DNA from 3 places in the Escherichia albertii genome. Region 2 is predicted to be linked to each of the others. Evidence: riboswitches for the same ligand, from Rfam matches in the RefSeq annotation. Region 2 holds a riboswitch; each other region holds the start of a gene.

Region 1 (10,245 bases), 540 kb from region 2:
CACCAGAGGCTTTTCGCGACGGGCGCTACTGGCGTGAATCGCTCTGGCAACCAGCTCTTTGCCCGTGCCGGAATCGCCGTGGATCAACACTGTGGCTTCTGATGGCGCGACGAGGGCAATTTCACTGAGCAGGTGCTGCATCGCCGCGCTTTTGCCAACCATACCGAACTGGCTGGCAGACACCGCAGGCATTTCAGCGTCAACACAGTGCGTATGCGCGAGCGCCTTTTCCAGCGTCGCCTGCAAGTTATCGAAATCCAGCGGCTTAATGAGATAATCCAGCGCCCCGGTTTTCAACGCCTCTACCGCCGTCTCAACGCTGGAGTACGCAGTCATAATCAGTACCGGAATCGCCGGATTTAACGCTTTGATCTCTTTCAGCGTGGCAATACCGTCCATCTCTGCCATTCGCACATCGCAAAGCACGAGATCAAAAACCTGCTCCCGCACCTGTGCCAGCGCCTGTCGCCCGCTGTTCGCCAGCGCGACGTTATAGCCCCAGCCGCGCAGCAATGCCTGCAAGATAGTGCAGTGGCTAATGTCATCATCCACCACCAGAATATCGATATTATCGTGCGTCATCCTTGTGGGTCCTTATGCGTAATATTGACCGGAAGCCAGAGGGTGAACGTAGCGCCTTTGCCCTCCAGGCTTGCGACCTGAATTGTACCACCGTGTTGTTCAACAATATTATGTACGACCGCCAGCCCCAACCCGGTACCTTCGGCTTTGGTGGTGAAATACGGGGTGAAGATGGCTTCAAGCTGATCCGCCGCAATTCCCTTACCGCTGTCGGTAACGCTGATTTTCACGCCCGCTCCGCTTTCATTTGCCACAACGCTAATCACGCCATGCTGACCAATAGCCTGAATGGCATTGAGATAGAGATTCAACAGGACCTGAGTCAGCCGGTCCGGGTCGGCCTGAATCTCCGGTAATGTGTCGTTGGCGGTAAAGCGTAACTGGATCTCCCGGCTGTTTGCATCCTGGCTTACCAGCTGTAATGAGTGGTTAATCAGAGTATTGGGATCCACCGTCTGCAAAGCCAGATGCGTTGGCTTAACTAACTCCAGCAGCTCACTTACCACACGATTCAAACGGTCGGCTTCTTTCGCCATCACCTGCGCCAGTTGATGCGCTTCGCCACCCGCAGGCGCGCGCTCGGCGAAGTATTTCGCCAGCCCTTTAATGGATGAAAGCGGGTTACGGATTTCGTGGGCGACACCTGCTGCCAGATGCCCCAACGCCACCAGCTTCTCTTTGCGTTTCATCTCATCCTGCAGAAGCTGGCGCGAACGCAAATATCGACGATACCAGAAGAAAGACAACACGCTTGCCAGCAGTACTGTCGCCAGCGCGAAGATAATAATCAGGGTATTGCGTTTTTCTCCTGCCTGAGTAGCTACCAGATCGCTGGCATCAACAGCGATAAAAATAACCTGTTGTGCCTCTCCCAATGGCGCACCTTCGTTGTTGCAGCGCGGCATATTATGCATGCCGTGGCGCCAGGAAGCCGACATTGGCTGGAATAAGCGATAAACCTCAAGTGCAGGTTCATTTCCTGTGTTATCCATCAGTCTCCAGCGAGCGTTTTCCTCTGGCTTTAACTGCTTCATTTCGTCGGATGTATACAGAGGGCGTCCAATCATATTGGGATTGCTATGAAGAACGATAATCCCCTGCGCATTAGTCACGGCAAACCACAACACTCCCGGTTGCCCTGCCATCTCTTCCAGCAATGCCTGTTGCTGCACATGATGCATACGCATACCCATGCCCACGCGGCTTCCTGATTCCAGAGCGCGAATGAGTACATTTCCTTTTTCCAGTAATGCCTGCCGATCGGCCTCGCTCGCCCGGCCATAATCCCGAATGACGGTTACCGCAAACAACCCTACCAGCACCAGAATCGCCACCGGAAGAATCGTGCTGAGCCATTTCGCTAAGGTATCTTTTGGTCGCTGCATAAAACGATCTGCTCTTTGCTTAGTCATTCCTTCTGAACAGCAGAAATCATGCCATCTTTTATCGACTGTGACCCTGCGCTGAAACACAAAGGCTTGTGTTTCAATGAGTAAAAACGACTCACTCTCCACGACTGGCGAGTCATTTTTACTCGCTTGCCGCAACAGAAAGCCCATCAGACCTGTTTTTTTTAGTTGGCACGGAAAATGCAAATACCCGAAGAAAACAACCACATGAGGATGAGTCATGAAACGGAACACGAAAATTGCCCTGGTCATGATGGCGCTTTCAGCAATGACAATGGGAGCAACACCGGCATTCGCCCACGGCGGACACGGCATGTGGCAGCAAAACGCCGCCCCCTTGACCAGCGAACAACAGACAGTCTGGCAAAAAATTCATAATGACTTTTACGCCCAAAGCAGCGTGCTGCAACAAAAACTGGTGACGAAGCGTTATGAATACAACGCGTTGTTAGCCGCGAACCCACCGGATAGCAGCAAAATCAATGCCGTTGCTAAAGAGATGGAAACGCTGCGTCAATCATTAGACGAGTTACGGGTTAAACGCGATATTGCGTTGGCTGAAGCGGGTATCCCGCGCGGTTACGGTATGGGTTACGGTGGTTGCGATGGTGGCGGTCATATGGGCATGGGCCACTGGTAAATCAAAACGTCTTCTCGTTGGGTTGCCAACGGCAGAAATCAGAGTTTGCCACTAACAGTAATTGCGAACCCTCGGGCGCTTCCAGCCATGCCACGCTCACATCAACAGATGAGCGGCTCTGGCGGCGCTCGATATGCGCTATCGCCTGCGCATCTAAATCAGGTTTAATGGTTTGCCCTTCACAGGTGGTTACTGTCTGCTCCATTGCATGCCAGCGTCCCTGACGCAGCACGACTCTCCCCTGGCGTAAGGCATCGCTAATCTCGCGGATCTGCGCGGCACGATAACGGTATAAATCGATCTGATCATTGGAAAGCTGCTGCTTTTGCCCGTCGGATTCACGTTGCATAAAGCTCAAGTCACCGCGATCGTCAAAACGCGCCCGGATGTTTACCGGCGGTTTGCTGTAAACGTTGATATTGATAAGTGTGAGGTTATCGCCCTGCCAGCGATACTCTCGCGTCGTGGTATCGCCATTGCGCCACGGGCTAAACACGGCAAGCAAATGGACATTATCGCCGCTGTCTTTTCGCCAGATGCGGACCGCGCCCTGATCTTCAGCAAATCCACTGGCGGTAAAGGGAGGAAGTGAAGCGTTGTGGCTACAGGCAGTGAGAAACAGAGCGCCAGCCAGCATCAATGATCGACGCCAGAAAGACAAAAGGGGTGAAACCACCCCTTCGTTAAAACTGTTCACTGCCACGCAATCTTACTTAACTGCGTCTTTCAGTGCCTTGCCAGAAACAAACGCCGGTACGTTAGCTGCGGCAATTTTGATTTCTTTACCGGTCTGCGGGTTGCGGCCAGTACGCTCAGCGCGGTGGTTCACTTTGAAGGTACCGAAACCAACCAGTTGTACAGCATCGCCTTCTTTCAGAGACTCAGTAATTGCAGCCAGAGTGGACTCCAGAGCAGCTTTAGCCTGGGTTTTGGACAGTTCTGCTTTCTCTGCAATTACATCAATCAGTTGAGTCTTGTTCATAAGTTATCCTTACAATGTGTTTATCGCTTGCTAAGCATCGAGTGCGACGGAAATGCCAGAATAGCACTCTCCTGCATACACGCACCGATAGCCACTTTTTTTCGCCCCCCAAATGTAGACCAGACGGGGGGCGAAAGGGAAGACTCCAGGTACGACAAATCAGGCGTTAAATCACGTTTTCTGGTCTTATTGCTGAAAAATTATACCAATATTGCTCTCACCCGCCTCACGCAGGTCCGCTCTCAACCCTTTTATCAGATCGATATCGCGTTCTTCGCAATCGGCTAAAAGTCGGAAAATTTCCCACTGAATGTCCCATTCTTGCTCTACAGCTGGGTTTTCCTTGAGCTCTTCATCGCTCATTTCGCGACCAGCCTGAGTCATTTCCAGCATCGCGACAGTGGTGATGGAAGTCTTACTCACTTCCACCGCGTGTTCGAGCGTTTCGCCACTCAAACGCGAATGGACCAGTTCACTTAACGCCACGCAGGCGTCGATTGCTGGATAAACGCCGTACAGATCGAAATCGTCTGCAGAAGGAATCGCTTCTTCAAACTTCTCCAGCTGGCTGTCGAAATTTACTTTTGCGTCTTTGACGGTCAGCGTTTCCCAGATGAGATCGAGAATACGGCGGTAAATTTGCCCATCACCAAAACCTGTCTGCTGGCAGAACATGGCGTAGTTGGGGTACATGCGTTCGCATAAGCAAGCCATGAAAGTGACGTGCTGCCAGCTTTCCAGGCGCTCCAGACGCAGATGAATCGGGTTTTGTAACATGTTGAGTTCTCAGATACGAAAATTATCCGCAGTTTACCTGAATTAGGGCTGATTTGCTGTAAAGCGCACGAACGCCGGACGTTCCGAGGCCACCGCGTCCGCCCAGCGCGTTGGCTCCGGCAGACGATAGCCTTTCATGCAGCGTTGTACCCACGCCAGCGCGCTGTCCACGCTGACCCGATGGCCGGTAGAAATAAACAACGGGTTACAGCGCGCTTTGCTGCGCCAGACCCAGGCCAGCTGCTCGCCTTTATCCATCAGCGGGGCCAGTGCGCCCGGTTCGCTGGAGAGCGGTTCGAATTTACCGCATAGTCGTTTTTTCGCTACGCCAATGGTCGGCACATCCACCAGCAAACCAAAATGGCTGGCGACGCCAAGACGGCGAGGATGCGAGATCCCATGACCATCGACAAACACTAAATCCGGTTTTTGCGACAGCATGTCCCACGCGGTAAGCAGCGCAGGATACTCACGGAAGGAAAGAAAACCAGGAATGTAAGGCATGGTGGTGGCGATACGTGCCACTTTATACTCCACCAGCTCAAGCGAGGGGTATTTCAGCAGCACCATCGCCGCTCGCGTCACTTCTCCGCCTTGCTCAAACCCGACATCGGCTCCGGCGATCAGATCCGGGGGATCTTTATCGAGTCGATCCTCGCGGATCACAGAAGAAGCCAGTTCGATTTGTTGAGCGCGTAATGACGCGAGATCCATAATCACTCCTTAGCGGTGATATTGTTCAGACAAGCGATGCACTGCCTCGACAAACACGCCAGCATGTTCTGGCGGCACATCCTGATGAATTCCATGGCCGAGGTTAAAGACATGGCCTTCGCCGTGACCAAAACCGGCAAGAATTGTCGCCACTTCTTCTTCAATGCGTGCTGGCGGTGCATACAACATTGATGGGTCCATGTTGCCCTGCAACGCGACTTTATCACCCACACGACGGCGCGCATCGGCGATGTCCGTTGTCCAGTCGAGGCCCAGCGCATCGCAACCGGTTTCTGCCATCGCTTCCAGCCACTGTCCGCCGCCTTTGGTAAACAGCGTGACCGGCACGCGGCGACCGTCGTTTTCACGCAGTAAACCATCAACAATTTTATGCATGTAATAGAGCGAGAACTGTTGATAATCGCGCCCGGTAAGCACGCCGCCCCAGGTGTCGAAAATCATCACTGCCTGGGCGCCAGCTTTGATCTGTGCATTCAGATACAACGTGACGCTTTTCGCCAGTTTATCGAGCAGCGCGTGCAGCGCCTGCGGATCGGCATACATCATTTTTTTGATCACGGTGAACGCTTTGCTGCTACCGCCTTCCACCATGTAAGTCGCCAGCGTCCACGGGCTGCCGGAAAAACCAATCAGCGGCGCTTCGCCTTTCAGTTCGCGGCGAATGGTACGCACCGCGTTCATCACGTAACCCAGCTCATCTTCCGGGTCCGGGATTGGCAGTTTATCGACATCGGCTTTACAGGTGACTGGCGAGGTGAATCGCGGACCTTCTCCGGCTTCAAAATAAAGCCCTAGCCCCATCGCATCCGGGACAGTCAGAATGTCAGAGAAAAGAATCGCCGCATCCAGCGGATAGCGACGCAGCGGTTGCAAAGTCACTTCGCACGCCAGCTCGGCATTTTTGCACAGCGACATAAAATCACCCGCCTGAGCGCGCGTGGCTTTATATTCCGGTAGATAGCGACCCGCCTGGCGCATCATCCATACTGGAGTGACATCAACGGGCTGGCGCAGCAGCGCCCGCAGATAACGATCGTTTTTAAGTTCGGTCATTTTGGCTGTTCCTTAGTGCGTCAGGCGGTCAGTGTATCATCACTCATACTCTGCCCGACACATCGCCACTGTATCTTCTATCAGACGACGCGCCACGGTACCGGGCGGCGGCAGTAACGGCAAATCGTCGTAGCGATACCAGTTCGCCTCCAGCAATTCTTTCGGGTCGATCACGATGTCGCCGCTGTCATATTCCGCCATAAACGCGGTCATTAAAGACTGGGGAAACGGCCACGGTTGGGAAGTCACGTAACGCAAGTTTTTAACTTTAATTCCGCTCTCTTCCATCACTTCACGCGCGACTGCCTGCTCGAGGGTTTCGCCCACTTCGACAAATCCGGCAAGTACCGTATGGACACCATTGCGATGGCGGGTATGTTGAGCGAGGAGGATCGAATCATCACGCCGGATAGCAACGATAATACAGGGGGCGATTTGTGGATAGTAACGCTCGCGGCAGTGACTGCACAGCATCGCCCATTCGGTTTTGCTCGGATACATTTCATGCCCGCAATATCCGCAGTATTTATGCGAACGGTAAAACTCCGCCAGTTGCACGCCGCGTCCAGCCAGTTGAAACAGCCCGACATCCAGATCAATGACCTGACGCACCGATCCCATATCGTGACGACGCTGCTGTTGTACTAACCAAACGGGTTCTCCCTGCCATTCGCCGATGTGTAGTGCGCGCTGGCCCACAAGATCGAAATTTACCGCTTCGCCATAGGGTAATTCACCCTTCGGCAACCATAATTTTTGTTCATGACTGACGACCCACCAGCCGTGATCTAATTTTTCAATTATACGATCCATAGCTCTTGCACTACCTTTGCATCACTGGCATGTTTAACATGGTTTTTACATTTCTCACTGAGCAGTTTTTGAATTCAAACTTGCGGAGTCAATCATGCTTAACCAGCTCGATAACCTGACGGAGCACGTCAGAGGAAGTAACAAACTGGTTGATCGCTGGCTACATGTACGTAAGCATCTGCTCGTGGCTTACTACAATCTGGTTGGCATTAAGCCTGGTAAAGAATCGTACATGAGGCTAAATGAAAAAGCCCTTGATGATTTTTGCCAGAGCCTGGTCGATTACTTGTCTGCCGGACATTTCAGTATTTATGAACGCATTCTTCATAAGCTGGAAGGCAACGGACAACTCGCTCGCGCCACGAAGATTTGGCCCCAGCTTGAAGCCAATACCCAACAGATTATGGATTACTACGATTCCAGCCTGGAAACCGCCATCGATCACGATAATTACCTTGAGTTTCAACAGGTTTTATCTGACATCGGCGAGGCGCTGGAAGCGCGCTTTGTGCTGGAAGATAAGCTGATTCTGCTGGTGCTTGATGCCGCTCGCGTCAAACATCCTGCTTGAGTTCTGCGCGGTTAACGCGTAATTTACAGCCAACGCCCCGTCTGCGGGGCTAATTTCTTGTCGGAGTGCCTTAACTGGCTGAGACCGTTCATTCGGGATCCGCGGAACCTGATCAGGCTAATACCTGCGAAGGGAACAAGAGTTAATCTGCTATCGCATCGCCTTTGCGGCGATCGTCTCTTGCTTCATCCGTCGTCTGACAAGCCACGTCCTTAACTTTTGGAATGAGCTATGTCTGCAACAAAACTGACCCGCCGCGAACAACGCGCCCAGGCCCAACATTTTATCGATACTCTGGAGGGCACCGCTTTTCCGAACTCAAAACGCATTTACATCACCGGCACACACCCCGGCGTGCGCGTGCCAATGCGTGAGATCCAGCTTAGCCCGACGCTAATCGGCGGTAGCAAAGAACAGCCGCAGTACGAAGAAAACGAAGCGATTCCGGTCTATGACACCTCCGGCCCGTATGGCGACCCACAGATCGCCATTAACGTGCAGCAAGGGCTGGCAAAACTGCGCCAGCCGTGGATCGATGCACGCGGCGATACCGAAGAACTTACCGTGCGCAGTTCCGATTACACAAAAGCGCGGCTGGCAGATGATGGCCTCGACGAGCTGCGTTTTAGTGGCGTATTAACGCCAAAACGCGCCAAAGCAGGCCGCCGCGTCACACAGTTACACTATGCCCGCCAGGGTATCATCACGCCGGAGATGGAGTTCATCGCCATCCGCGAGAATATGGGCCGCGAGCGCATACGTAGCGAAGTTTTACGCCACCAGCATCCGGGAATGAGTTTTGGCGCACGCTTGCCGGAAAATATCACCGCGGAATTCGTCCGTGATGAGGTCGCTGCCGGACGCGCGATTATCCCCGCCAACATTAATCATCCTGAATCAGAACCGATGATTATTGGTCGCAATTTCCTGGTAAAAGTTAACGCCAATATCGGCAACTCGGCGGTCACCTCTTCCATCGAAGAAGAAGTGGAAAAGCTGGTATGGTCCACGCGCTGGGGAGCAGATACCGTGATGGATCTTTCCACCGGTCGCTATATTCACGAAACCCGCGAGTGGATTTTGCGTAACAGCCCGGCGCCGATCGGCACTGTGCCGATCTACCAGGCGCTGGAGAAAGTGAACGGGATCGCTGAAGATCTTACCTGGGAAGTCTTCCGTGACACGCTGCTGGAACAGGCCGAGCAAGGTGTGGATTACTTCACTATCCATGCGGGCGTGCTGCTGCGCTACGTACCGATGACCGCGAAACGCCTGACCGGCATCGTCTCTCGCGGCGGTTCGATTATGGCGAAATGGTGCCTCTCCCATCATCAGGAAAATTTCCTCTATCAACACTTCCGCGAAATTTGTGAAATCTGTGCCGCTTATGATGTTTCGCTGTCGCTGGGCGACGGCCTGCGCCCCGGTTCTGTTCAGGACGCCAACGATGAAGCGCAGTTTGCCGAGCTGCATACGCTGGGCGAACTGACCAAAATCGCCTGGGAATATGACGTACAGGTGATGATTGAAGGCCCCGGGCATGTGCCGATGCAGATGATTCGCCGCAATATGACCGAGGAGTTAGAGCACTGCCACGAAGCGCCATTTTACACTCTCGGGCCGCTGACCACCGATATTGCGCCAGGTTATGACCACTTCACGTCGGGGATTGGTGCAGCGATGATCGGCTGGTTTGGCTGTGCGATGCTCTGCTACGTAACGCCAAAAGAGCACCTGGGTCTGCCCAATAAAGAAGACGTTAAGCAAGGTCTTATCACCTACAAGATTGCCGCCCACGCTGCCGACCTGGCAAAAGGGCATCCGGGCGCGCAAATTCGCGATAACGCGATGTCGAAAGCCCGCTTCGAATTTCGCTGGGAGGACCAGTTTAATCTGGCTCTCGACCCGTTTACCGCCCGCGCTTATCACGATGAAACTCTGCCGCAAGAGTCCGGCAAGGTCGCCCATTTTTGCTCCATGTGTGGGCCGAAATTCTGCTCGATGAAAATCAGTCAGGAAGTGCGCGATTACGCTGCCGCACAAACCATTGAAGCGGGAATGGCGGATATGTCGGAGAACTTCCGCGCCAGAGGCGGAGAAATCTACCTGCGTAAGGAGGAAGCGTGATGTATCAGCCTGATTTTCCTCCTGTGCCCTTTCGTTTAGGACTGTACCCGGTGGTGGACAGCGTACAGTGGATCGAACGCCTGCTGGATGCAGGCGTGCGCACCCTCCAGCTACGCATCAAAGATCGGCGCGATGAAGAGGTTGAAGCCGATGTTGTGGCGGCAATTGCGCTGGGCCGCCGCTATAACGCACGACTGTTTATCAACGATTACTGGCGACTGGCGATCAAACATCAGGCCTATGGCGTCCATCTGGGGCAGGAAGATTTGCAGGCCACCGATCTCAGCGCCATCCGCGCGGCAGGTCTGCGGCTGGGCGTTTCGACCCATGATGATATGGAAATCGACGTCGCGCTGGCTGCACGCCCTTCTTATATCGCGCTGGGACATGTGTTCCCGACACAAACCAAGCAGATGCCTTCCGCACCACAGGGGCTGGAACAGCTGGCACGGCATGTTGAGCGCCTGGCTGATTATCCCACCGTGGCGATTGGCGGTATCAGTCTGGCGCGCGCGCCTGCGGTGATGACGACGGGTGTCGGCAGTATCGCCGTCGT
Region 2 (10,245 bases):
CAGGATAACGAAGGTAGCGAGCACGTTTTATCCTCTTTTGTTCCCTTGATAAAATGCAATAAATTATCCCGAAGTATGTCAAACAGTAAAAACGCATACGGTTAAACAGAAATTAATATCGGTGACTATCGTGTGCACAGCACAATTAGCTAATTTCCTGAGTACAAAATTCTTGCTGGCATGGCGTTTTTCTTTCTGCAGGGTTGACATCCATTTTGGTATCCAGTAACTCTAAAAGCATATCGCATTCATCTGGAGCTGATTTAATGACTCACATCGTTCGCTTTATCGGTCTACTACTACTAAACGCATCTTCTTTGCGCGGTAGACGAGTGAGCGGCATTCAGCATTAAGCCAGCACGCAGTCAAACAAAAAACCCGCGCCATTGCGCGGGTTTTTTTATGCCCGAAGCGAGGCGCTCAATAAGAGACAAGGACCTAAACCATGAGCCAGCAAGTCATTATTTTCGATACCACATTGCGCGACGGTGAACAGGCGTTACAGGCAAGCTTGAGTGTGAAAGAAAAACTGCAAATTGCGCTGGCCCTTGAGCGTATGGGTGTTGACGTGATGGAAGTCGGTTTCCCCGTCTCTTCGCCGGGCGATTTCGAATCGGTGCAAACCATCGCTCGCCAGGTCAAAAATAGCCGCGTATGCGCGTTAGCCCGCTGCGTGGAAAAAGATATCGACGTCGCGGCTGAATCTCTGAAAGTCGCCGAAGCCTTCCGTATTCATACCTTTATTGCTACCTCCCCAATGCACATCGCTACCAAGCTGCGCAGCACGCTGGATGAAGTGATCGAACGCGCTGTTTATATGGTGAAACGCGCACGCAATTACACAGATGACGTTGAATTCTCTTGCGAAGATGCCGGGCGTACACCGATTGCCGATCTGGCACGGGTAGTAGAGGCGGCGATTAACGCCGGAGCCACCACCATCAACATCCCGGACACTGTAGGCTACACCATGCCGTTTGAGTTCGCCGGAATCATCCGCGGTCTGTATGAACGCGTGCCCAACATTGATAACGCCATTATTTCCGTTCATACCCACGACGATTTAGGTCTGGCGGTAGGCAACTCGCTGGCGGCGGTACACGCCGGAGCGCGGCAGGTGGAAGGCGCAATGAACGGGATCGGCGAGCGTGCCGGTAACTGTTCGCTGGAAGAAGTGATCATGGCGATCAAAGTTCGCAAGGATATCCTGAATGTACATACCGCCATTAATCACCAGGAGATATGGCGCACCAGCCAGTTAGTTAGCCAGATTTGTAATATGCCGATCCCGGCAAACAAAGCCATTGTTGGCAGCGGCGCCTTCGCACACTCCTCCGGTATTCACCAGGATGGCGTACTGAAAAACCGCGAAAACTACGAAATCATGACGCCAGAATCTATTGGTCTGAACCAAATCCAGCTGAATCTGACCTCCCGTTCGGGCCGTGCGGCAGTAAAACATCGCATGGATGAGATGGGATATAAAGAAAATGAATACAATCTGGACAATCTGTACGACGCTTTCCTGAAGCTGGCGGATAAAAAAGGCCAAGTGTTCGATTACGACCTGGAGGCGCTGGCCTTCATCGGTAAGCAGCAAGAAGAACCGGAACATTTTCGTCTGGACTATTTCAGCGTGCAGTCTGGTTCTAATGATATCGCCACTGCCGCCGTCAAACTGGTGTGCGGCGAAGAAGTTAAAGCAGAAGCCGCCAACGGTAACGGCCCGGTGGATGCTGTCTATCAAGCCATTAACCGCATCACCGACTATAACGTCGAGCTGGTGAAATACAGCCTGACCGCCAAAGGTCACGGCAAAGATGCGCTGGGCCAGGTGGATATCGTCGCCAACTGCAACGGTCGCCGCTTCCACGGCGTCGGCCTGGCCACCGATATTGTCGAGTCCTCCGCCAAAGCCATGGTGCACGTACTGAACAATATCTGGCGTGCCGCAGAAGTCGAAAAAGAGTTGCAACGCAAAGCTCAACACAACGAAAACAACAAGGAAACCGTGTGATGTCGAAGAATTACCATATTGCCGTATTGCCGGGAGACGGTATTGGCCCGGAAGTAATGAACCAGGCGCTGAAAGTGTTGGACGCCGTGCGCAACCGCTTTGCAATGCGCATCACCACCAGCCATCACGATGTTGGCGGCGCAGCCATTGATAACCACGGGCAACCACTGCCGCCTGCGACGGTTGAAGGTTGTGAGCAAGCCGATGCCGTGCTGTTTGGCTCGGTAGGCGGTCCGAAGTGGGAACATTTACCACCAGACCAGCAACCAGAACGCGGCGCGCTGTTGCCTCTGCGTAAGCACTTCAAATTATTCAGCAACCTGCGTCCGGCAAAACTGTATCAGGGGCTGGAAGCGTTCTGTCCGTTGCGTGCTGACATTGCCGCTAACGGTTTCGACATCCTGTGCGTGCGCGAACTGACCGGCGGCATCTATTTCGGTCAGCCAAAAGGTCGCGAAGGCAGCGGACAATATGAAAAAGCGTTTGATACCGAGGTGTACCACCGTTTTGAGATCGAACGTATCGCCCGCATCGCGTTTGAATCTGCCCGCAAGCGTCGCCACAAAGTCACCTCAATCGACAAAGCCAACGTGCTGCAATCTTCTATCTTATGGCGGGAGATCGTTAATGAGATCGCCACCGAATACCCGGATGTCGAACTGGCGCATATGTACATCGACAACGCCACCATGCAGCTGATTAAAGATCCATCACAGTTTGACGTTCTGCTGTGCTCCAACCTGTTTGGCGACATTCTGTCTGATGAGTGCGCAATGATCACTGGCTCGATGGGCATGTTGCCTTCCGCCAGCCTGAACGAACAAGGTTTTGGGCTGTATGAACCGGCGGGCGGCTCGGCGCCGGATATCGCAGGCAAGAACATTGCCAACCCGATTGCGCAAATTCTGTCGCTGGCGTTGCTGCTGCGCTACAGCCTGGATGCCGATGATGCGGCTTCCGCCATTGAACGCGCCATTAACCGCGCATTAGAAGAAGGCATTCGCACCAGCGATTTAGCCCGTGGCGCTGCCGCCGTTAGTACCGATGAAATGGGCGATATCATTGCCCGCTATGTGGCAGAAGGGGTGTAATCATGGCTAAGACGTTATACGAAAAATTGTTCGACGCTCACGTAGTGTACGAAGCCGAAAACGAAACCCCGCTGTTATATATTGACCGCCACCTGGTGCATGAAGTGACCTCACCGCAGGCGTTCGATGGTCTGCGCGCCCACGGTCGCCCGGTGCGTCAGCCGGGGAAAACCTTCGCCACCATGGATCACAACGTCTCTACCCAGACCAAAGACATTAATGCCTGCGGTGAAATGGCGCGCATTCAGATGCAGGAGCTGATCAAAAACTGCAAAGAGTTTGGCGTCGAACTGTATGACCTGAATCACCCGTATCAGGGGATCGTCCACGTAATGGGACCAGAACAGGGCGTGACCTTACCAGGAATGACCATTGTCTGCGGCGACTCGCATACCGCCACCCACGGCGCGTTTGGTGCACTGGCCTTTGGTATCGGCACTTCCGAGGTTGAACACGTGCTGGCAACGCAAACCCTGAAACAGAGCCGCGCGAAGACCATGAAAATTGAAGTCCGGGGCAAAGCCGCGCCGGGTATTACCGCAAAAGATATTGTGCTGGCAATTATCGGTAAAACTGGCAGCGCAGGCGGCACCGGGCATGTGGTGGAGTTTTGCGGCGAAGCAATCCGTGATTTAAGCATGGAAGGTCGTATGACTCTGTGCAATATGGCAATCGAAATGGGCGCGAAAGCCGGTCTGGTTGCGCCTGACGAAACCACCTTTAACTATGTCAAAGGTCGTCTGCATGCGCCGAAAGGCAAGAATTTCGACGATGCCGTTGCCTACTGGAAAACTCTGCAAACCGACGAAGGCGCAACTTTCGATACCGTTGTCACTCTGCAAGCAGAGGCGATTTCGCCGCAGGTCACCTGGGGCACCAATCCAGGCCAGGTGATTTCCGTGAACGACAAAATTCCCGATCCGGCTTCGTTTGCCGATCCGGTTGAACGTGCCTCAGCAGAAAAAGCTCTGGCCTATATGGGGCTGAAACCGGGCATTCCGCTGACCGAAGTGGCTATCGACAAAGTGTTTATCGGTTCCTGCACCAACTCACGCATTGAAGATTTACGTGCGGCGGCGGAAATCGCCAAAGGTCGGAAAGTCGCGCCAGGCGTGCAGGCACTGGTGGTTCCCGGCTCTGGTCCGGTAAAAGCCCAGGCGGAAGCGGAAGGTCTGGACAAAATCTTTATTGAAGCCGGTTTTGAGTGGCGCTTACCCGGTTGCTCAATGTGTCTGGCGATGAATAACGACCGTCTGAATCCGGGCGAACGTTGTGCCTCCACCAGCAACCGTAACTTTGAAGGCCGCCAGGGGCGCGGCGGGCGCACGCATCTGGTCAGCCCGGCAATGGCTGCCGCCGCGGCTGTGACCGGACATTTCGCCGACATTCGCAATATTAAATAAGGAGCACACCATGGCAGAGAAATTTATCAAACACACAGGCCTGGTGGTTCCACTGGATGCCGCCAATGTTGATACTGATGCAATCATCCCGAAACAGTTTTTGCAGAAAGTGACCCGTACAGGTTTTGGCGCGCATCTGTTTAATGACTGGCGTTTTCTCGATGAAAAAGGCCAGCAGCCAAACCCGAACTTCGTGCTGAACTTCCCGCAATATCAGGGAGCTTCCATTTTGCTGGCACGAGAAAACTTCGGCTGCGGTTCCTCGCGTGAGCACGCGCCGTGGGCATTGACCGATTACGGTTTTAAAGTGGTGATTGCGCCGAGTTTCGCTGACATCTTCTATGGCAACAGCTTTAACAACCAACTGCTGCCAGTGAAATTAAGCGATGCCGAAGTGGATGAACTGTTTGCGCTGGTACAAGCCAATCCAGGGATCCATTTCGATGTGGACCTGGAGGCGCAAGAGGTGAAAGCGGGTGAGAAAACCTATCGCTTTACCATTGATGCCTTCCGCCGCCACTGCATGATGAACGGCCTGGACAGCATCGGCCTGACCTTGCAGCATGACGACGCGATCGCCGCTTATGAGGCGAAACAACCAGCGTTTATGCGTTAGTTTGTACGCCGCTCGACTCAATCGTCAAAAAGAAAAAAGCCAGCAGGTATTCACTGCTGGCGTGGCGATTAACACCAATACTCAGTCACACATGATGTCCGCAAATCAGTAGTCAGAATCACTCCCCTCCCACTGCATCAGTTCCTCAAGCATGGATAAGCGTTGTGGAGCGCTTAACCAACGCAACCAGCACACCTTCGCAGTCGCGGTAAAATAGTGCTGATAAAACTGGCGCATGGGACACCTCCTTGCTTCATCAATCAGAATTATTGACTTAATATAGGGAAAATAAAATTGCTGGATTTTACGCGGGAGTTCCCCTTTTATGCCTTCTGGTCGTCTGCAACAACAGTTCATTCGCCTGTGGCAATGCTGCGAGGGTAAATCGCAGGACACGACGCTCAATGAACTGGCGGAGTTATTGAGCTGTTCCCGTCGTCATATGCGCACCCTGCTCAACACGATGCAGGAACGCGGCTGGCTGACGTGGGAAGCAGAAGTTGGACGCGGTAAACGCTCGCGTTTAACTTTCCTCTATACCGGGCTGGCGCTCCAGCAACAGCGGGCGGAAGACCTACTGGAGCAGGATCGCATCGACCAACTGGTGCAACTCGTTGGTGATAAAACCGCCGTGCGGCAAATGCTGATTTCCCATCTGGGGCGCAGCTTTCGCCGGGGCCGGCACATCCTGCGCGTCCTCTATTATCGCCCGTTGCGCAATCTGCTGCCTGGCAGCGCATTGCGCCGCTCCGAAACCCATATCGCCCGGCAAATCTTCAGTTCGCTAACGCGCGTAAATGAGGAAAATGGGGAACTGGAAGCGGACATCGCCCACCACTGGCAGCAAATTTCACCGCTTCACTGGCGCTTCTTTTTGCGCCCCGGGATCCATTTCCACCACGGACGCGAACTGGAAATGGACGACGTAATCGCTTCCCTAAAAAGGATCAATACGCTCCCACTCTATTCCCACATTGCAGACATCGTTTCACCAACACCCTGGACGCTGGACATTCATCTCACGCAGCCGGATCGCTGGTTACCGTTACTGCTAGGGCAAGTTCCGGCAATGATCCTGCCGCGCGAATGGGAAACACTCAGCAACTTTGCCAGCCATCCCATTGGCACCGGGCCGTATGCGGTGATCCGTAACTCCACTAATCAGTTGAAAATTCAGGCATTCGATGATTTTTTTGGCTATCGGGCACTAATTGACGAGGTTAATGTCTGGGTATTGCCGGAAATTGCCGACGAGCCTGCTGGCGGTCTGATGCTGCAAGGGCCGCAAGGTGAAGAAAAAGAGATTGAAAGCCGACTGGAAGAAGGTTGCTACTATTTACTGTTTGACAGCCGCACCCATCGCGGGGCAAATCAAGCGGTCAGAGAGTGGGTAAGTTACGTTCTTTCTCCAACCAATCTGGTCTATTTCGCCGAGGAACAATACCAGCAACTGTGGTTCCCGGCATATGGCCTACTCCCCCGCTGGCATCATGCCCGCCCCACCCATTGTGAAAAACCCGCCGGGCTGGAAAACCTCACGCTAACCTTTTACCAGGATCATATTGAGCATCGGGTAATTGCCAGGATCATGCAAAAGATTCTCGCGAGTCATCAGGTCACCTTGAACATCAACGAGATCGACTACGATCAGTGGCATGAAGGAGAGATCGAAAGCGATATCTGGCTTAACAGCGCCAACTTTACGCTGCCGCTGGATTTTTCGCTGTTCGCGCACTTGTGTGAAGTGCCGCTGCTACAACGCTGTATTCCGCTCGACTGGCAAGCCGACGCCGCCCGCTGGCGCAATGGCGAGATGAATCTGGCGAACTGGTGCCAACAACTGGTTGCCAGCAAAGCGATAGTGCCGCTTATCCATCACTGGCTGATTATTCAGGGGCAACGCAGTATGCGCGGCCTGCGCATGAACACTCTTGGTTGGTTTGATTTTAAATCAGCCTGGTTTGCTCCGCCGGATCCATGATTGCTGCTTGATAACAAACTCACTACACTAACGCCGTTCTCAACGGGGTGCCTGCGCTAACGCGCAAGCTGAGAAAATACCCGTCGAACCTGATCCGGATAACGCCGGCGAAGGGATTTGAGGCTCCTTCTCAAGTCCTTTGCCACTCTTCTTTGAGGTGCAAAGTGTTAAAAAAATGTCTTCCCCTGCTGTTGCTATGCACAGCGCCCGTTTTCGCAAAACCCGTTCTGACTGTTTATACCTACGACTCCTTCGCCGCCGACTGGGGGCCTGGTCCGGTGGTCAAAAAAGCCTTTGAAGCCGACTGCAATTGCGAACTGAAATTTGTGGCGCTGGAAGATGGCGTCTCACTGCTGAACCGTCTGCGGATGGAAGGCAAAAACAGCAAAGCTGATGTGGTGCTGGGGCTGGATAACAATCTGTTAGACGCCGCCAGCAAAACCGGGTTGTTTGCCAAAAGCGGCGTAGCGACAGAGGCTATAAACGTTCCCGGCGGCTGGAATAATGACACCTTTGTGCCGTTTGACTATGGCTATTTCGCCTTCGTTTACGACAAGAACAAACTGAAAAATCCGCCGCAAAGTCTGAAAGAACTGGTTGAGAGCGATCAGAACTGGCGGGTGATTTATGAAGATCCGCGCACCAGTACTCCTGGTCTGGGCCTGCTGCTATGGATGCAAAAAATCTATGGCAATGACGCCCCACAGGCCTGGCAGAAGCTGGCGAAGAAAACCGTCACGGTCACCAAAGGCTGGAGTGAAGCCTATGGCCTGTTTTTGAAAGGTGAAAGCGATCTGGTACTGAGCTACACCACCTCCCCGGCTTATCACATTCTCGAAGAGAAGAAAGATAACTACGCCGCCGCTAACTTTAGCGAAGGCCACTATCTGCAAGTGGAAGTTGCCGCCCGCACCGCTGCCAGCAAGCAGCCGGAGCTGGCGCAAAAATTCCTCCAGTTTATGGTTTCTCCGGCTTTTCAGAATGCGATCCCAACCGGCAACTGGATGTATCCGGTAGCAAACGTCGCGCTGCCTGCCGGTTTTGCACAACTGACCAAACCTGCCACCACGCTGGAGTTCACGCCAGCCGAAGTGGCGGCACAACGTCAGGCATGGATTAGCGAATGGCAACGCGCCGTCAGTCATTAATTCCCGGCTGGTTAATCCCAGGATTAAGCGCCGCCACGCTGGTAGTGGCGGTTGCACTGGCGGCGTTTCTCGCCCTGTGGTGGAACGCACCGCAGGGTGACTGGACGGCCATCTGGCAGGACAGCTACCTGTGGCATGTGGTGCGCTTCTCCTTCTGGCAGGCGTTTCTCTCGGCGCTGCTCTCTGTCGTTCCCGCAATATTCCTCGCCCGCGCGCTCTATCGCAGGCGCTTTCCGGGGCGACTAGCGCTGCTGCGTCTGTGCGCAATGACCTTGATCCTCCCGGTGTTGGTCGCCGTTTTCGGCATTCTTAGCGTCTATGGTCGTCGGGGCTGGCTGGCCTCGCTCTGGCATTCGCTTGGTCTGGAGTGGACCTTTTCGCCCTACGGCCTGCAAGGCATTTTGCTGGCACACGTATTTTTTAATCTGCCGATGGCAAGCCGCTTATTCCTCCAGGCGCTGGAAAGCATTCCCGGCGAGCAGCGCCAGCTTGCCGCCCAGCTTGGGATGCGCGGCTGGCATTTTTTCCGCTTCATCGAATGGCCGTGGCTACGGCGACAAATCCCGCCAGTTGCTGCGCTTATCTTTATGCTCTGTTTCGCCAGCTTCGCTACCGTGCTGTCGCTGGGCGGCGGTCCGCAGGCGACCACTATCGAGTTGGCTATTTATCAGGCGCTAAGTTACGACTACGATCCTGCCCGCGCAGCGATGCTGGCGCTGATCCAGATGGTGTGCTGTCTCGGGCTGGTGCTGTTGAGTCAGCGACTAAGTAAAGCCATTGCCCCCGGTACCACGCTGCTGCAAGGCTGGCGCGACCCGGACGATCGTCTGCATAGCCGCATTTGCGACACAGTATTAATTGCGCTGGCGTTGCTGTTATTACTGCCACCGTTACTGGCGGTGATCGTCGATGGAGTAAACCTCCAGTTGCCAGAAGTTCTGTCGCAACCGGTGTTGTGGCAGGCACTGTGGACCTCATTGCGTATTGCACTGGCAGCAGGCGTATTGTGCGTGGTGCTGACCATGATGCTGCTATGGAGCAGCCGCGAACTGCGGGCGCGGCAAAAAATGCTGGCGGGTCAGGCGCTGGAGATGAGCGGCATGTTGATCCTCGCCATGCCGGGCATTGTGCTGGCAACGGGCTTCTTTTTGTTGCTCAACAACACTATCGGCCTGCCGCAATCTTCTGACGGCATTGTGATTTTCACCAACGCGTTAATGGCGATCCCTTATGCGCTGAAAGTGCTGGAAAACCCGATGCGCGATATCACTGCCCGCTACAGCATGCTGTGCCAGTCGCTGGGTATTGAAGGCTGGTCGCACTTAAAAGTGGTGGAACTGCGCGCCCTGAAACGCCCACTGGCGCAGGCGCTGGCCTTTGCCTGCGTGCTGTCGATTGGTGATTTTGGCGTGGTGGCGTTGTTCGGTAACGATGATTTCCGCACCCTGCCGTTTTATCTCTACCAGCAAATCGGTTCTTATCGCAGCCAGGACGGCGCAGTCACCGCGTTAATTCTGCTACTGCTCTGTTTTATGCTATTTACCGTGATTGAAAAACTACCGGGGCGAAATGTTAAAACTGACTGATATCACCTGGCTTTACCACCATTTGCCAATGCGTTTTAGCTTAACGGTGGAACGCGGCGAGCAGGTGGCAATCCTCGGGCCAAGCGGCGCAGGGAAAAGTACTCTGCTGAATTTGATCGCCGGTTTTCTGACGCCAGCCAGCGGTTCGCTGACTATCGATGGCGTTGATCACACCACAACGCCGCCGTCACGCCGTCCGGTGTCGATGCTGTTTCAGGAGAACAACCTTTTCAGTCACCTGACGGTCGCGCAGAACATCGGGCTGGGGCTTAATCCCGGATTGAAACTGAACGCGGCACAGCAGGAGAAAATGCACGCTATCGCCCGTCAGATGGGAATTGATCATTTAATGGTACGGTTGCCGGGCGAGCTTTCCGGTGGTCAGCGACAACGTGTGGCTCTG
Region 3 (10,245 bases), 2.0 Mb from region 2:
GTGCCATTTCAGTTGACGCTACTAAATCGCACAGTAAGCAAGATAATGGTGATGTGTTTGATGGACAAAGTTATCAGATTGCGTATAACAAATTTTTGAGTCAAACGTCGACACGTTTTGGCCTGGCAGCCTGGCGTTATTCATCGCGTGATTACCGAACATTTAACGATTATGTCTGGGCAAATAATAAAGATAGCTACCGCCGGGATAAAAACGATGTCTATGATATTGCCGATTATTACCAGAATGATTTTGGTCGTAAAAATAGCTTATCCGCTAATATGAGTCAGTCATTACCAGAAAACTGGGGAACTGTGTCATTAAGTACTTTATGGCGGGATTACTGGGGGCGCAGCGGCAGTAGTAAAGATTATCAGTTGAGTTACTCCAATAACTGGCGGCGAATAAGCTATACCCTTGCAGCAAACCAGACATATGACGAGGATCATCGGGAAGAAAAGCGCTTTAATATCTTTATATCGATCCCCTTTGACTGGGGCAATGAGGTTACGACAACAGGGCGACAAATATATATATCTAACTCAACAACTTTTAATGATCAGGGATTAGCCTCGAACAATGCCGGATTATCGGGGACCGTTGGGAGCCGCGATCAATTTAATTATGGTGTAAACCTGAGCCATCAACGTCAGGAGAATGAAACGACAGCAGGGGCGAATTTAACCTGGAACGCGCCGGTCGCGACAGTGAATGGCAGTTATAGTCAGTCGAATACCTATCAGCAGGCAGGTGCCAGCATTTCAGGGGGCGTGGTCGCCTGGTCTGGTGGTATTAATTTGGCAAACCGTCTTTCGGAAACTTTTGCTGTGATGCATGCGCCAGGAATTAAAGACGCTTATGTTAATGGTCAAAAATATCGTACAACGAATCGTAATGGTGTGGTGGTTTATGACGGTATGACGTCTTATCGGGAAAATCATTTAGTGCTGGATGTGTCCCAAAACGATAGCGAAACTGAATTACGCGGTAACCGTAAAATTGCCGCACCTTATCGTGGCGCGATCGTTTTGGTTGGCTTTGATACCGATCAGCGTAAACCCTGGTATATAAAAGCGTTGAGAGCTGATGGGCAACCGTTAACATTCGGCTATGAAGTGAATGATAATCACGGACATAATATTGGCGTCGTCGGTCAGGGAAGTCAGCTGTTTATTCGCACCAATGAAGTCCCTCCATCGGTTAATGTGGCAATTGATAAGCAACAAGGGCTTTCATGCACAATCACCTTCGGTAAAGAGATTGATGAAAGTAGAAATTATATTTGCCAGTAATAGTCAGGTGATTCTATGAAAATTCATATAGTGCTATTGATATTCACAATGATGGTTATCCCTGGGAGCTATGCGGCATGTTATGGAGAGTTATCAGCGCAGCATAATCTGGTTGTTCAGGGAGATTTTGCTCTTACTCAAACGCAAACAGCGACATATGAACATAACTTTAATGATTCATCATGCGTGAGTACGAATACTATCACTCCGATGAGCCCGTCGGATATTGTTGTTGGGCTGTATAATGATACCGTTAAATTAAATTTACATTTTGAATGGACCAATAAAAACAACATTACATTGTCAAATAACCAGACCAGTTTCACCAGTGGTTATTCAGTAACGGTAACATCCGCGGCCAGTAACGCGAAGGTGAATATTTCCGCAGGCGGTGGTGGTTCAGTGATGATCAATGGTGTTGCGACATTATCCAGCGCTTCATCAACAACGCGTGGAAGTGCTGCAATGCAATTTTTACTGTGTTTGTTGGGCGGAAAGTCGTGGGATACATGTGTGAATAGCTATAGAAATGCATTGGCGCAAAATGCAGGTGTCTATTCATTTAACCTGGCATTGTCATACAACCCGATAACAACGACGTGTAAACCCGATGATTTATTAATTACTTTAAAGAGTATTCCTGTTTCACAATTGCCTGCAGCGGGTAATAAAACAACGCTTAACAGCAATACTGGAGATATTATTCTGCGATGTAAAAATTTATTAGGTCAACAGAATCAAACATCAAGAAAAATGCAAGTATATCTATCAAGCTCTGAGCTGTTGCCCGGCAGTAATACGATCCTGAAAGGCTCAGATGATAATGGTGTCGGATTTATCCTGGAAAGTAATGGTTCACCTGTGACTCTTTTAAATATCAGTGATAGCAGCAAAGGATACACTAATTTAAAAGAAATTGCGGCGAAGTCGAAAATTACGGATGCTACGATCTCAATTCCGGTGACTGCCAGTTACTATGTCTATGATAAAAATAAAGTTAAATCAGGTGCAATTGAGGCTACCGCCCTGATCAACGTGAAATACGACTAATAACAAGTAAGACGGGCAAGTGGCTAATAATAAAAAATAATAAGGTGTCTGCATTTCCCCCCTCTCTCCGAGGGGGTTTTTTTAGCGGTGATAAAAAATCTCACCGTCGTAGGCTTTAATGATTTTTCCGTCGCTATCGTTGATCAGCACATATGCACCGCCCATATAGGTCCAGTGCGTTCCCACATCGGGCGCAGGCAGGTTACGCAACTGCCACTGCTTAATGTTGTACTCATCGGTGCGGTACATCTCTGGTACAGTATCGCCGGGTTTGAAATGCTTGAAGTCAGCAATGAAACTGCTTAACTCATACTTTGAAATTCCCGAGGTATTAGTCGAACCCGCGGTGGCTGGTGCGGCCCAGGCTGCGCTGGTGACCAGCAAAAGCGCTCCCAGCAACATCTTATTTCTTATGGTCATATACTCTCCACTTTGGGGATCAGTAAAATCAGCTGAATATCTTTCCCGCCATACAATATAACTGACAAGCGATATTTTGTTAGTGATCCCGTGATTTCGTAAAAAGTGTAAATGAAAGGATGCCGTAAAAGCATCCTCATTGCGCGGGAAGTAAGCGGAAATAGCTGATTTAAGAATCATCCTGGGTCACAGCAGTACCGAGGCCCTGAGAATTGTTTTATCTCATAATACCGATGAAACCATGCACGCCCATATACAACCCAACTAAACCAATCAACAAGCTGGAAAAGTAGGGGGCTCTTTTAGCAAGAGTGTTAAATCCATTCCAGCGTTTAGCGACCTGTTGAACACTGATTGCCGCGCCAACGCCCACTGTGACCAGCGTTAATGCCAGGCCGATACTAAAACTGACGACCAGAGTTGCCCCCAGCGTCAGGGCTTTTAGTTGAATACAAATCAGCAGAACGGTAATCGCCGCAGGGCAGGGAATCAGTCCGCCCGTTAAGCCAAACAACAGTATTTGCCAGTTAGTCACCTCTCTGCCATCAAAGCGCCGTTTAATGTCATTGGCATGTGCTCGCGCGTGGGCATCCTGATATTCGCCATGCTCGTGATGGTGATGATGTTCGTGGTCGTGGTGATGTTCGTGATCGTGATGATGCTCATGATCATGCATATTCTCAAGCCAGTTTCGCTCGCCGCGCCAGGTACGCCAGAACATCCAGAAAGCGGTACCAAGAATGATCGCCGCGGAAATTAATTGCAGCCATGGTTCAGCCGATTGCGCAGTAAAGCGTTTGCTGATCGTCATTCCGCCAAAGGCTATCAGCCAAACCACCGCGGTGTGCGAAATGGTCGCTGCCAGTCCAAGCATCACTGCCTGTTTAATGGTGCCTTTAATAGCGATGATAAATGCTGCCATCATCGTTTTTGAGTGCCCCGGTTCCAGGCCATGAAGCGCACCGAGTAAGATGGCGCTGGGGATGAAGAACCAGGCGTTTCCTTGCTGAAGAAGTGTTGTAAAGTTGGTCATGATAATAATTCTTAATATTAAATTGGCGTAGAGATTCTACTCCCCCCCAGTACATAATACTACCCCCCAGTAGATTAATAGTGCTATGATTTTTCTCTATCTTGTTAAGAAGGTCTGCTCATGTCTCATACCATCCGGGATAAACAAAAACTGAAAGCGCGCGCCAGTAAGATTCAGGGGCAGGTCGTTGCGCTCAAGAAAATGCTCGACGAACCGCATGAGTGCGCCGCCGTCCTGCAACAAATCGCCGCCATTCGTGGCGCGGTAAATGGTTTGATGCGGGAAGTGATTAAAGGTCATCTGACAGAACACATTGTGCATCAGAGCGATGAACTAAAGCGGGAAGAAGATCTGGACGTTGTTCTGAAGGTGCTGGATTCTTATATCAAATAATGTCACAACGCTGTTGTAAGACTGGCGGTTTTCCTCGTTTACAACATGTGCGCTGGACATTACCATCCTCTACTGCGATTTATTATCGTAACCAAACGACTCGGGGTGCCCTTCTGCGTGAAGGCTGAGAAATACCCGTATCACCTGATCTGGATAATGCCAGCGTAGGGAAGTCACGGACCGCCAGGTCATTGCTTCTTCACGTTATGGCAGGAGCAAACTATGCAAATCGACCTGCTAAGTCCGACGCAATCTGCGCACGCTTTACACCTGTTTCAACAACATTCCCCCCTTGTACACTGCATGACCAATGATGTGGTGCAAACCTTCACCGCCAATACATTGCTGGCGTTGGGCGCATCGCCAGCCATGGTGATTGAAACGGAAGAGGCCAGTCAATTTGCGTCCATTGCCAATGCCTTGTTGATTAACGTCGGCACGTTGACACAGCCACGTGCGAAAGCGATGCGTGCCGCCGTCGAACAGGCGCATATCGCACAAACACCCTGGACGCTTGATCCCGTTGCGGTTGGCGCGCTCGACTATCGCCGCCGTTTTTGTCGTGAACTTTTATCGTTAAAACCTGCTGCAATACGAGGAAATGCGTCGGAAATCATTGCATTAGCGGGAGCTTCACGAGGTGGACGCGGTGTGGATACTACTGACGCCGCAGCAGACGCGTTGCCTGCCGCACAATCCCTGGCGCAAGAATCTGGTGCAGTAGTCGCGGTCACAGGCGAGGTGGATTATGTTACTGATGGCTGCCGTACTGTTGGCATTCACGGTGGCAGTCCGCTAATGACCAAAGTGGTCGGAACTGGTTGCGCATTATCGGCAGTGGTCGCTGCCAGTTGTGCATTACCGGGCGATACACTGGAAAACGTCGCATCTGCCTGTCACTGGATGAAACAAGCCGGAGAACGCGCTGTTGCCAGAAGTGAAGGGCCGGGCAGTTTTATTGCTCATTTTCTTGATGCGCTCTGGCAGCTGACACCGGAGGTGAAGGCATGAAACGGATTAACGCTCTGACGATTGCAGGCACCGACCCGAGCGGCGGCGCGGGAGTTCAGGCCGATCTAAAAACCTTCTCCGCGCTTGGTGCATACGGTTGTTCGGTGATGACCGCGCTGGTGGCGCAAAATACCCGCGGCGTACAGTCGGTGTATCGTATAGAACCTGATTTTGTTGCCGCCCAACTCGATTCCGTGCTCAGCGATGTTCGTATTGATACCACTAAAATCGGCATGCTGGCTGAAGCTGATATTGTTGAAGCCGTGGCGGAACGGCTGCAACGTTATCAGATCGAAAACGTAGTACTGGATACTGTCATGCTGGCAAAAAGCGGCGATCCGCTACTTTCACCTTCGGCGGTTGCCACTCTTCGCAGTCGATTATTGCCGCAAGTTTCATTGATAACTCCAAACCTGCCGGAAGCAGCGGCCTTGCTTGATGCTCCACACGCTCGTAATGAACAGGAAATGCTGGAGCAGGGGCGCGCCTTATTGGCGATGGGGTGCGGTGCGGTGCTGATGAAAGGTGGGCATCTGGATGATGAACAAAGCCCGGACTGGCTGTTTACCCGCGACGGCGAACAACGTTTTACCGCGCCGCGCATTATGACTAAAAACACGCATGGCACAGGTTGTACGCTCTCGGCGGCGTTGACGGCGCTACGTCCGCGGCATAAAAACTGGGCCGATACTGTTCAGGAAGCCAAAAGCTGGCTGTCAGCGGCGTTAGCTCAGGCCGACACGCTGGAAGTCGGTCATGGGATTGGTCCGGTTCACCACTTCCACGCCTGGTGGTGACCGCCGTACTATAGCTGCTTTGGTTATTGTCAGCCTTTTTGCGCTGAAATTCAGGGATGAAACCAATGCAGCTAAAAATCGTCAGTCGCAAAAAATTCACCGTCTTGTTATGCGCTCTGGGGCTAATTTCCATCGTTGCGATTTATCCCCGCCAGACGGTGAATTTTTTCTATTCCACGGCAGTTCAGATTAAAGACTACATTCACTTTTATGGTTATCGTCCGGTCAAATCTTTTGCTATTCGCATTCCTGCCAGTTACACCATTCATGGCATAGATGTTTCACGCTGGCAGGAGCGGATAGACTGGCAGCGTGTGGCAAAAATGCGCGACAACGGTATCCGCCTACAGTTTGCTTTTATTAAAGCGACGGAAGGCGAGAAACTGGTCGATCCGTATTTCTCACGTAACTGGCTGCAAAGTCGTAAAAATGGTCTGCTACGTGGGGCATATCACTATTTTTCCCCATCGGTAGCGGCTCCAGTTCAGGCGCGATTATTTCTGCAAACGGTAGATTTTAGTCCTGGCGATTTTCCCGCTGTGTTGGATGTAGAAGAACGAGGAAAATTATCAGCAAAAGAATTACGCAAACGGGTAATTCAGTGGTTAAAGATGGTTGAAAAAAACACTGGCAAAAAACCGATTATCTATTCCGGGTCTGTGTTTTATCAGGAAAATCTGGCGGGATATTTTAATGAGTATCCCTGGTGGATTGCTCACTATTATCAACGTCGTCCAGACAGTGGATCACGATTGTGGCGTTTCTGGCAGCATTCGGATCGCGGTCAGGTGGATGGTATCAATGGCGCGGTGGATTTTAACGTGTTTAATGGCTCGGCGGAGGAATTACAGGCTTTCGTGGAAGGTACTCTTAAGCAGTAAATCACAAAAATCAGAATTTCGGGGGCTGATATAACAGGTGATCAACCCGGTATCATGGGGAAAACTTCATGGAAGAGACTAGCCAATGATACCTGTCGAACTGATTCGCCAAAAAGATTATCCAGCCATTGTTGACTGGGCACTGGCATTAAAAGAAAAAGACCGTCTGGCTGTACTTAAGGCTCTACAAGAAACTGATTATCATCCACTGTTCTCTGGGGAAGATGCGCACGATGCGTTCTCGTTGAGTAAAGTGGTATGCGCACGTAACTATACAGAGCAAAAATTATTCCCTATCCACTGGCCCAAAAATCAAACCAAACTTCATGAATTGCTGGGTAGTAGCAATAGCTCAGTACACCATGCACTCCTCACTTATTTTAGCCATACTGTTCCTGATTATCTCGATAGTATAATTAAAGATTTATTGCTTGCTACATATACTTATCCAGATTTCCGTCTTATATGGAGTTTTTATCAACATGGGTGGATAAAATTCAATGAGGAATCATTTGTCAATATATTATTTTATGCCGGTAGGTATATGCATAATCCCAGAGATGATATCGCCTGGTTGCGTGAAAACCCACAGGTAATAGAAAAGTTAATAATACCGTTCCCTCAATATGAGGTTCCAGTACTGTTGCGTAGTCACTTTTATCAGGCGGATAACTCACCTTACGGTGGGATCTTGACCGAATTTTGGGATGAAATGTTTAAGCAACTTATGGCTGAAAACCTTCTACCTCGCCAGTTAATTAAGGAGTTATTAGCTTCATTAACAAATAATTTTAAGAAAGCCCGTCTTGACTGGCATATTCGTCTGGTAAACATGTTTAACCCACAAGAAGATGAATGGATTGATAATCAGCAGTTATTATTTTCAGGGCTGAATGCCAGCAATAATTCAGTCGTCAATTTTGTCATTCAGACAATTCAAACATTATACACTCACCCTGAGTTCGACCATTCATCATTTATGCAGTGTTTTCCGGTAATTAGCGGACGAGAAAAATGCGATAAATCATTATTAATAGCACTGGATATTGCCGAGACATTGGCAGAACGCTATCCCCAATATCGTACAACACTGGCGCAAAACGTGTCAGGAACCCTAATTCAGCGCACCGAAAAATTACAACTACGCACGGCTGAATTAATGTTGAAATACCAGCCAGCACAGGACATTGCCGCGCTAACTGAGCCATGGTTGGGAGGCTTAAAGCACAGTGTACTGGCACTGTTACAATGTGATTCACCGCTGGATGAAAGTCATGTTATTCCAATGCTACAACATGAGCAGGTTATTGTTCCTGAAAACTGGGATGCGTTGTTGTTTCAAACTGGAAAAATGTTGGAAAATAAAGAAGCCCTGGATATTGAACTTTTTTATGCCGGGATTATTGCTCTGCAAAATGAACTTCCTGCTGGTTATAAAAAACAATTACAACCGTACTATAAAAAATTACATAAAAAGTATCTCGGATCATCAATACTCTATAGTCTGAGAGATTTTTTTCAGCAGTGGTTAAACGATGAATATGCATCAACGCCGGAGCGACATGAACGCCGCCTCCCGCATTTACAAAACCAAAACCAGCTGGTGCTTTCGCGGCTGCGTGATAACTGCCACTTAACTTTACTGGCAACGCCAAGCCACACGCCGTTCTATGTTTCGCCGCGAATCCTGGTGGAGCGATTGTTGGCCCACGAACGCGAGAATTATCCGGTTGATGTTGATGATTTAATTATCGCCTGTAATCGTATTTTGCCAGGCGAGGTAACAGCAGAAGTGAAGCAACAGGCATTTATGTTAACCGGGAAATACGCCCAGGCGGTGCAATATTTGTTGCGGATTACTGATGATATATCGGCAACAAATGACGAGTTTTTACCACTCTGGACACAGATTACACGCACCCGAAATACAAACGGGGTATTTCCACAATATGAATCTATCGCCAAAGAGCAGGCGAGTTGGCCGGGTATAGCCCAACCATTCACCTGTACGTATCGCATATTAATTGATAAGAATGAATATAAAACCTGGTATAAACTGGCATTAAATAACCGTGTGCCTTATTACTGGGAGAGAAAGAGTCTTCACCCTTATCCTGGTCATTATTATTATATGAGTCTCTGTCGTGATGAGTGTTGTCACTGGAAGGACGTATTGTATTATTTATCTTTGGTGCCAAATTATCCAGATTCTTGGTTAAATTTCTTTATTCCAGCTACGGCATCGGGAAACGAAGTTGATGGCTTTGAAGAATGTTTATATCCTCTACAATATTTGCTTGAAAACCAACTTCGTGTTCATCACGCAGGCTGGGTCTATATTGCAGTTTGTTTACTTTTTGAGAAAAAGATTAGCCGCGATTTGGCAGCTGAATATATACAATTGGCTATCCAGCATAACTTTGTAGACAGTCACTATCTGTCTGAATGTATTGCTTACTTACTCATGTATAAGTATGCGCCGGTTAATAGATTTATTGAATATCTTGATAACCACAATGGTGATCCAGCAATACGAAGATTCCAAAAGCAAATTCTGGAGAATTGCATCACACTGGCTGGTGAAAAAGATCTGCCTACTAATTATAAAAAATTAATGGCTTATCTAAATGAATTTATTATACAAGGATGTGAAAGATGAACGATATTAAAGAACAATACAGTAATATTATTGAGTATGGAAATTCTGAACAGTTAATAGTTCTATTAAAAGGATTGAGTGAAAAGTCTCGAAAAGATTTAGCTCCACTAATCAAGAAGGATATAAAAAGATTAACCGGTTACAAGGAAATATCACGGGGTAGATGGAGGATTATTGGTAGTGAAATTCAGTTCAGAATGTTAGGTGTTGCAATATTATGTTGTTACAATAAAAAAGATTGTAATAACATAAAATCTATTGTGTTTAGAAATAACCATTATTTGGATGCAGCACTGGAACTATTTTCTCCTGATTGGTTTACAGATTATATCAATATTTTTGCGGATAAAGATGGTTGTCCTTTTAATTATGAACAAATTAGTGACTGGGTTGCTGCTGGTTATCTAACTAATGTATCGCCAATGCTTATCGCGAAAAGCATTATACATAGTATAACTCTACAAAAGCACTCTTTCACTTTAGATGTTCATCTGTGGGAAATATTTAATTACCCTTGTAATATATCATGGACTGACCGCTGGGATCGTGCACAAGAGAAACCAGATGACGCCGATGAACAAAAATGGATATATTATTTTAAAAAATTCTCTAAAGACAAAAGGATAGACAGAATGCGGGTTTTGAAAGAAAGCCTCCTTGCTGTCAATCGCGGTTTCAATAAAGATCAAACTAACTGGTATATGGCGTT

The links. A riboswitch is a leader RNA that binds a small molecule or an ion and turns the genes downstream of it on or off. The one in region 2 is predicted to bind thiamine pyrophosphate.
Region 1: another riboswitch for thiamine pyrophosphate. It lies ahead of thiC (phosphomethylpyrimidine synthase ThiC); the one in region 2 lies ahead of thiB (thiamine ABC transporter substrate binding subunit).
Region 3: another riboswitch for thiamine pyrophosphate. It lies ahead of thiM (hydroxyethylthiazole kinase); the one in region 2 lies ahead of thiB (thiamine ABC transporter substrate binding subunit).

Annotation. Positions count from the first base shown of each region.
Region 1 is NZ_CP117568.1:3,276,001-3,286,245, reverse strand. Features, by position in the region: gene zraR (sigma-54-dependent response regulator transcription factor ZraR) at 1-582, opposite strand, end outside; gene zraS (two-component system sensor histidine kinase ZraS) at 579-1,994, opposite strand; gene zraP (zinc resistance sensor/chaperone ZraP) at 2,212-2,631, shown strand; gene PS053_RS15985 (DUF1481 domain-containing protein) at 2,633-3,328, opposite strand; gene hupA (nucleoid-associated protein HU-alpha) at 3,341-3,613, opposite strand; gene PS053_RS15975 (YjaG family protein) at 3,800-4,390, opposite strand; gene nfi (deoxyribonuclease V) at 4,433-5,104, opposite strand; gene hemE (uroporphyrinogen decarboxylase) at 5,114-6,178, opposite strand; gene nudC (NAD(+) diphosphatase) at 6,218-6,991, opposite strand; gene PS053_RS15955 (Rsd/AlgQ family anti-sigma factor) at 7,086-7,562, shown strand; TPP riboswitch at 7,614-7,714, shown strand; gene thiC (phosphomethylpyrimidine synthase ThiC) at 7,794-9,689, shown strand; gene thiE (thiamine phosphate synthase) at 9,689-10,245, shown strand, end outside.
Region 2 is NZ_CP117568.1:3,817,564-3,827,808, reverse strand. Features, by position in the region: gene leuL (leu operon leader peptide) at 267-353, shown strand; gene leuA (2-isopropylmalate synthase) at 446-2,017, shown strand; gene leuB (3-isopropylmalate dehydrogenase) at 2,017-3,108, shown strand; gene leuC (3-isopropylmalate dehydratase large subunit) at 3,111-4,511, shown strand; gene leuD (3-isopropylmalate dehydratase small subunit) at 4,522-5,127, shown strand; gene sgrT (glucose uptake inhibitor SgrT) at 5,233-5,364, opposite strand; gene sgrR (DNA-binding transcriptional regulator SgrR) at 5,453-7,108, shown strand; TPP riboswitch at 7,142-7,242, shown strand; gene thiB (thiamine ABC transporter substrate binding subunit) at 7,273-8,256, shown strand; gene thiP (thiamine/thiamine pyrophosphate ABC transporter permease ThiP) at 8,232-9,842, shown strand; gene thiQ (thiamine ABC transporter ATP-binding protein ThiQ) at 9,826-10,245, shown strand, end outside.
Region 3 is NZ_CP117568.1:1,173,397-1,183,641, reverse strand. Features, by position in the region: gene PS053_RS05950 (fimbrial biogenesis outer membrane usher protein) at 1-1,292, shown strand, start outside; gene PS053_RS05945 (putative fimbrial-like adhesin protein) at 1,308-2,342, shown strand; gene rcnB (Ni(II)/Co(II) efflux transporter accessory subunit RcnB) at 2,424-2,762, opposite strand; gene rcnA (nickel/cobalt efflux protein RcnA) at 2,980-3,795, opposite strand; gene rcnR (Ni(II)/Co(II)-binding transcriptional repressor RcnR) at 3,916-4,188, shown strand; TPP riboswitch at 4,280-4,376, shown strand; gene thiM (hydroxyethylthiazole kinase) at 4,411-5,199, shown strand; gene thiD (bifunctional hydroxymethylpyrimidine kinase/phosphomethylpyrimidine kinase) at 5,196-5,996, shown strand; gene PS053_RS05915 (glycoside hydrolase family 25 protein) at 6,062-6,877, shown strand; gene PS053_RS05910 (DUF6493 family protein) at 6,963-9,536, shown strand; gene PS053_RS05905 (DUF6493 family protein) at 9,533-10,245, shown strand, end outside.